DNA from 2 places in the Thalassospira sp. SM2505 genome. Region 2 is predicted to be linked to the other one. Evidence: riboswitches for the same ligand, from Rfam matches in the RefSeq annotation. Region 2 holds a riboswitch; the other holds the start of a gene.
What was found. Region 2 has a riboswitch for glycine ahead of ACTU44_RS20805 (L-serine ammonia-lyase). Riboswitches for the same ligand answer to the same signal wherever they lie in the genome.

Region 1 (3,490 bases), 1.2 Mb from region 2:
CCGGGTGACCGGCATGGCCGATCAGAAGAATATGTTTGCCTTCGGCAAAATGGCGTTCTGCGCCGCGATGAACCTTCGACACCAGCGGGCAGGTCGCATCGAGATATTCAAGCTTGCGGGTTTCGGCAGCTTCGGGCACGGATTTCGGTACGCCATGGGCCGAAAAGATTACCGGTACGCCATCGGGAACAGCATCAAGTTCATCGACGAAAACGGCACCCATATCGCGCAGGCGGTCGACAACGAATTTGTTATGGACGATCTCGTGACGGACATAAACCGGCGCACCATATTTTTCGAGCGCCTTTTCAACGATCTCAATCGCGCGATCTACCCCGGCGCAAAAGCCGCGCGGGTTGGCAAGAACGATCCGAAGACTGGCTTTATCTGACATGATACGGGGTCCGGTTTCCAAAATGTGCCGGGCTGTCCCGGCGCAGTTATTCAAGCGTTCTCGTTACATAACCTGCCTGATCTTGTGGCGCAATGACTCAGCATGGATCGAGAAGCCATGAATTTCGCAGATTTTGATGTTTTCATCTTGTGACAATATCCGAAGCGGGTTGTGCCCGTTCAAGTGAGAGAATAGACTGCGCGCGGACAGTGCTGATCTTGCACATGTCAGAAAACAGATGGTTTGATAGAGGCTTGGATGACAATCGGTAACGGACTGCGGCGCGTATGCGCATTAGGTATGGTCTCGCTTGGAGGATTGCTGGCTGCGTGCAGCGGTAACCCGTTTGAAGAGCAGCCCGTTCCGACGTGCCCGGCTGCCTATCTGCCAAAGGACACCGCAAAGCTTGTCCAGTTCAATGGCGCGGGCAAGGATCTGACCGATGTGATCGTCGAGGCCGAGTTCACGGGCTATCTTGGTGATTGCGGTTATGATCTGGGTGACAAGACGCTTGATGTCATCATCAGTCCGATCATCACCGCCGAGCTTGGCCCGGCTGCGCAGGAGCGCAGCGCGTCCTTTAAATATTTCGTGGCGCTTCGTGATCCTGCGGGCAATTTTGTGCAGAAATCGGTGTTTGATGTCACAATGCCGTTTGCCGATAACCTCAATATGGCTCGTTTCCGTGACGAGCAGGTAACATTGTCGGTGCCACTTGATGATGTCTGGACCGGACCGGATTACGAGATTTACCTTGGTTTCCAGCTAAGTGCGGATCAGCTCGACTATAATCGTCGTTTCGGGACGAACTGACGTCGCAAGGTTGAAATTCCGGTCTGACGATTGCCTGAATTTTGGGGCTGGTCGACCGAGATTGAAATACGTATAAGGACGCATACCCAAGTGATCCCCGTGGGAGAGTGCCACGGTCCATAACGGATTGCGCGGACGCCGAAGGAGCAACCACCCCGGAAACTCTCAGGCAAACGGACCGCGGGGAGATGGGACTCTGGAAAGCAGGCGGCATCAGAATGAATGCCGGTGACCGCCTCGCCGAAGATGTAAGCAGACCGTCACGACAAGTCGGCTGTGATTCTTTCAGGCTCCAAGACAGAGGGGGAATGTGGTTGGCCATTGGTCGGCTATGTTTCGCAACGACTGTCCGGGAGAGCTTGATGGCCGATCATCAGACCGAACTGCTTAAAACAGCCCTTTATGACCTCCATGTAGAACTTGGCGCCAAGATGGTGCCGTTTGCCGGTTATGATATGCCGGTGCAATATCCGCTCGGCGTTAAGGGTGAACATCTTCATACCCGTGCCAAAGCGGGCCTGTTTGACGTGTCACACATGGGGCAGGTTCGCCTGACCGGTGAAAACCGTGTGGCCGAGCTTGAAAAGCTCGTGCCCGGAGACATCGCGATCCTCAAACCGGGTCGCACACGCTACTCGGCTTTTACCCAGGATGACGGCACGATCCTTGACGATCTTATGATCACCAATGCCGGTGACAGTCTGTTTCTTGTGATCAACGCAGCGTGCAAGGATGACGACATCGTTCACATGCGCGCCAACCTTGGTGATGGTGTTGCTCTTGAGGAGATTGATGATCGTGCGTTGATGGCACTTCAGGGCCCGGAAGCTGCCAAGGTTCTTGCACGCTTTGCGCCGGAAGTTGCCGATCTCAAATTCATGAGTTTTGCCGAGATCGAGATTGCCGGGATCGCCTGCTTTGTGACCCGTTCCGGTTACACCGGCGAAGACGGCTACGAGATTTCCGTTCCCAATGACCGTGCCGAGGAGCTTGCGCGCAAGTTGCTGGCCGAGGACGAAGTCGAAGCCATCGGTCTTGGCGCACGTGATTCGCTGCGTCTGGAAGCCGGACTTTGCCTTTATGGCAATGATATCGATACCACGACGACGCCGGTTGAAGGCGATCTGAACTGGATCATCAACAAACGCCGTCGTGAAGAGGGCGGCTTCAAGGGCGCGGATGTCATCCTTGATCAGCTTGCAAATGGTGCAGACCGCAAACGTGTCGGCATCAAGCCGGAAGGCAAGGCGCCCGCCCGCGAACATACCCCGATTCTGAACAGCGACGGCGAAGAAATCGGCGAAATCACCAGCGGTGGTTTTGGTCCGACGGTCGATGGTCCGATTGCAATGGGATATGTGGCAATTGAATTTTCCGAGCCGGGTACCAAGGTCGATCTTATGGTGCGTGGCAAGGCCCGTCCGGCAGAGGTTGTTGAACTTCCGTTCGCACCGCATCGCTATTTCCGCGGCTAATCGCCGTAATTCTTGAGAATGTGCGGCGGATCGCCGCGCGGCAGACAAACGATCAACAGGGACTAAGACAATGGCTAAGAAATTCTCGCAGGAACATGAATGGATCGAGCTTGAAGACGGTATCGCAACCGTTGGCATCACCGATTACGCACAGCAGTCGCTTGGCGACATCGTGTATGTCGAGCTGCCGGAAATCGGCAAGAAACTGACCAAGGATGGCGATGCCGCCGTCGTTGAGTCGGTCAAGGCCGCAAGTGATGTTTATGCGCCGCTTGATGGTGAAATTGTTGAAGTAAACGAAGAACTTGATGCCAATCCGGCGCTGGTGAATGAAGCACCGGAAACCGATGGCTGGTTCTTTAAAATGTCGCTGACTGATGAATCCCAGCTCGACGAGCTGATGGATGAAGCAGCCTATAAAGACTTCGTCGAAGGTCTGTAAGTATGCGTTATCTTCCACTGACACGCGCTGATCGCGCCGTGATGCTTGAAACCATCGGGGCGTCATCAGTCGATGAACTTTACTGTGATGTGCCCGAGGGCGCATTGCTTGATGCACCGGTTGATCTGCCCAGCCATCTTGGCGAAATGCAGGTCGAACGCGACATGCAGGCGCTTGCCGCCAAAAACATCGGCGCATCAAGTGTGCCAAGCTTCCTGGGTGCAGGTGCCTATCGTCACCATGTTCCTGCAACGGTTGATTACATCATCCAGCGCGGTGAATTCCTGACGGCCTATACACCCTATCAGCCGGAAATCGCCCAGGGCACGTTGCAGTATCTGTTCGAATTCCAGACCCAGGTAGCAT
Region 2 (3,490 bases):
TGTATTTGGCATGTTCGGACGAATATTCGACCATGCCAGCCTGTACTGCGAACTTGACCGGCGTGCCACGATCAAAGCCATCGAATTCCGGAGCGCACAGGGCTGCCAGGATTTCACGGGCGCGATCGGCACGGAAGTTGGTCATCAGCAGGCCATCGCCATCCTTGATGCCATCGAAATCACCAATCACTGTCGGCAGAACGAATTCATCGGTGGTGTCTTTGGCATAGGCATTGGCAATGGCGGCTTCGGCACTTTCAGCCGTACGGCCATCGGCGTAATTTTTGCCCTGCACCATCGTGAAATAGGCCTGACTGACGCGTTCCCAACGGTTGTCGCGGTCCATGGCGTAATAGCGCCCGGTAACGGTCACGATTTCAACGTCGGCATCGCCGATCAGGGCGCGGAATTTTTCAAGGAATTTGGCAGCACTTTTCGGTGCCGTGTCGCGACCATCAAGATAGGCGTGAATTTTCACCGGCACATCAGCGCCCGCGATGATTTTAGCAAGGGCGGCCATATGGGCCTGATGGGAATGAACGCCACCTTCGGACAGAAGACCGGCAATGTGGCAGACGCCATTGCTGTCTTTCAGGGTCGCGATAATCTTTTTGACGGTGTCGGTATCGGCAATGGAGCCAGTTTTGACGGCTTCATCAATTTTGGGCAGTTCCTGCATGACCACACGGCCCGCCCCAAGATTCATGTGACCGACTTCCGAATTGCCCATCTGGCCTTCGGGCAGGCCAACATCCAGACCGCACGCCTTGAGGAAACCGGTCGGGTTATTGGCATAAAGCGCATCCCAGACAGGCGTATTGGCCAAGGCAACGGCGTTGTCCTTGGTTTCTTCGCGATAACCCCAGCCGTCCAGAATGCACAGCACCACCGGGCGCGGGCGCTTTACGGAATTCGATACAGTCACGTTCATAAACCCCACTGATAGAGATAAAGGCTGAATTACCCGTAAATAATTACCAGTAAATATGGTGACTTACGGGACGGTTCGCCATCAATCCTGTTGCGCGGGCAGGGTGGGTCAACCGTTACTCGCAACAGGCACATGCGTAATTCCGGCAATTTAGCATGAATGTGGCCGCGAAACAGTACCCGTGCCGGGAATTTTTTGCAGGTGCAAAGCTGCTTTTTGACAGGGTTTGCAGACACAGATACTCTGCGTTCCAACGGTGATCCTCAGAGACGGCAGAAATGGCGTTTCGCACCACGACGGGAGAGCCCGGTCATCCGCATGGCCGGCGCCGAAGGAGCAATAGCCCCATAAAACTCTCAGGCAGATGGACCGTCGCGGATAGAGGCTCTGGAGAGAGAAAACGGATGGCGTGCATGTTCATTGTGCCCGGCACCCGGTTTCCACCGAAGGATGAAAACCTGTTGGCTGACATTGTTTTTGGCAGGCAGGCGCACAATCTCAGGTCAAGGGACAGAGGGGGCAAGACACCGGTTCGCAAACGGCGCGAGATTTCGCGCGTTCAAGAGCCGTGAAGGAGGCCCTTATGACCACCCATACCGCCACCGGTCCCGCTTCGGGATCGCAAGACGGATCTGTGCAAGACGTAAACCTTTCTGTTGTTGATCTTTATACCATCGGGATTGGCCCATCGAGTTCGCATACGGTTGGTCCGATGCGGGCGGGTTACCGCTTCTGCCTTGAACTTGAAGCCCGCAATCTTTTGAGCGCAACCGGCAGCGTTGTGGTCGATCTTTATGGATCTCTTGCCCTGACGGGTAAGGGACATGCGACCGATACCGCCGTGATCATGGGCCTTTCAGGGCAACGTCCGCGCAGTGTGGATCCCGATGATGTGGCCCCGACCATGGCGGCAATTGATGCCAGTTCCGAGCTGCAACTTTACGGGCAGCATCCGGTGGCCTTTAACCGCGAGACCAATCTTGTTTTCCATTTTACCGAGACCTTGCCGCAACATCCCAATGGCATGCGGATCACGGCCTTTGATCGTGACGGGGTGAAAATCCACGAACAGGAATATTTTTCAGTTGGCGGCGGATTTATTGTGTCTGGTGATGATCGCGGGGCGGAATATTCCGGTGATAACATCACATTGCCCCATCCGTTCGGATCAGCCGATGAATTGATGGCGATCTGCAAGCGCGAAGGGCGTTCGATTGCCGAAATCATGATGGCAAATGAACAAAGCTGGCGCAGCCCGGACGAGACATATGAATTTGTCGATCGCGTGCATCGGGCGATGATGGATTGTATTGATCGTGGCTGCAAAACGGACGGTATTTTGCCCGGCGGGCTGAATGTGAAACGGCGTGCATCCAAGCTTTATCACGAACTGACAGATAAACCCGAGGCGGGCCTTCGCGATCCTTTGACCGTGATTGACTGGGTCAATCTTTATGCCCTTGCCGTGAACGAGGAAAATGCCGCAGGCGGGCGCGTCGTGACGGCTCCGACCAACGGGGCAGCCGGGGTGATCCCGGCGGTACTTCGTTATTATGAACGGTTTGGGGCCAATGCCAGCCAGGCCAAAATTCGCGAATTCCTTTTAACTGCTGCTGCAATCGGTTCGATCTACAAGAAGCGTGCCTCGATCTCGGCAGCCGAGGTCGGATGCCAGGGCGAGGTCGGTGTTGCCTGTTCGATGGCAGCGGGCGCACTTTGTGCCGTTCTGGGCGGCACACCCGAACAGGTCGAAAATGCTGCCGAGATCGGGATGGAACATAACCTTGGCCTGACCTGTGATCCGATTGGCGGTTTGGTGCAGGTGCCCTGTATCGAACGCAATACAATGGGGGCGGTCAAGGCGATCAATGCCGCACGTCTGGCATTGCGCGGCGACGGACAGCACACCGTCTCGCTTGATCGTGTGATCGAAACCATGCGCCAGACGGGACTCGACATGCAAAGCAAGTACAAGGAAACCAGTCAGGGCGGGCTTGCGGTTAATGTCAACGTTGTCGAATGTTAACCCCTGTTCGGAAGAATAGGGCGGAAAACAGCGGTTTCTGACAATCGGGTGGTGATGGAAACAGTGCCGGTTTCTGCTTTCTTGTCACTCCCGGTTGATAATCTGCTATGATCGGTGAACCAAAAAAAGGGGCAAAGACCCCATCAAAGGTTGGACATAGACATGGGCAAAAAGCTGTTCCGCATATATATCGCGGTCAGTCTGGATGGCTTCATTGCGCGCACCAATGGTGCGGTTGACTGGCTGGATCAATATGATCCGGCCGAGTTTGGCTTTGATGACTTTCTGGACTCCGTTGGCACATTGATCATTGGCAGAAACACCTTTGATCAGGTCATGGAATTTGGTGACTGGCCGTACGAGGCTCGCCGCACCATCGTTCTGACATCACGCGATCTTCCCGAAGACCGCCCGGCAAATATCGAGGCCTATGGCGGCAGCATTATCGAACTTGTCGATCAGCTTCGCGACAGTCGGAATGGGGACGGGGATATCTGGGTTGTTGGCGGGGGCAGCGTGGTGACGCAGTTCCT

Region 1: another riboswitch for glycine. It lies ahead of gcvT (glycine cleavage system aminomethyltransferase GcvT); the one in region 2 lies ahead of ACTU44_RS20805 (L-serine ammonia-lyase).

What each region holds. Positions count from the first base shown of each region.
Region 1 covers NZ_CM142731.1:1,019,127-1,022,616, forward strand. The annotation lists gene ispH (4-hydroxy-3-methylbut-2-enyl diphosphate reductase) at 1-394, opposite strand, end outside; gene ACTU44_RS04555 (hypothetical protein) at 695-1,207, shown strand; glycine riboswitch at 1,298-1,398, shown strand; glycine riboswitch at 1,402-1,510, shown strand; gene gcvT (glycine cleavage system aminomethyltransferase GcvT) at 1,570-2,682, shown strand; gene gcvH (glycine cleavage system protein GcvH) at 2,753-3,124, shown strand; gene gcvPA (aminomethyl-transferring glycine dehydrogenase subunit GcvPA) at 3,127-3,490, shown strand, end outside.
Region 2 covers NZ_CM142731.1:4,451,115-4,454,604, reverse strand. The annotation lists gene gpmI (2,3-bisphosphoglycerate-independent phosphoglycerate mutase) at 1-931, opposite strand, end outside; glycine riboswitch at 1,219-1,313, shown strand; gene ACTU44_RS20805 (L-serine ammonia-lyase) at 1,515-2,957, shown strand; gene ACTU44_RS20800 (dihydrofolate reductase family protein) at 3,120-3,490, shown strand, end outside.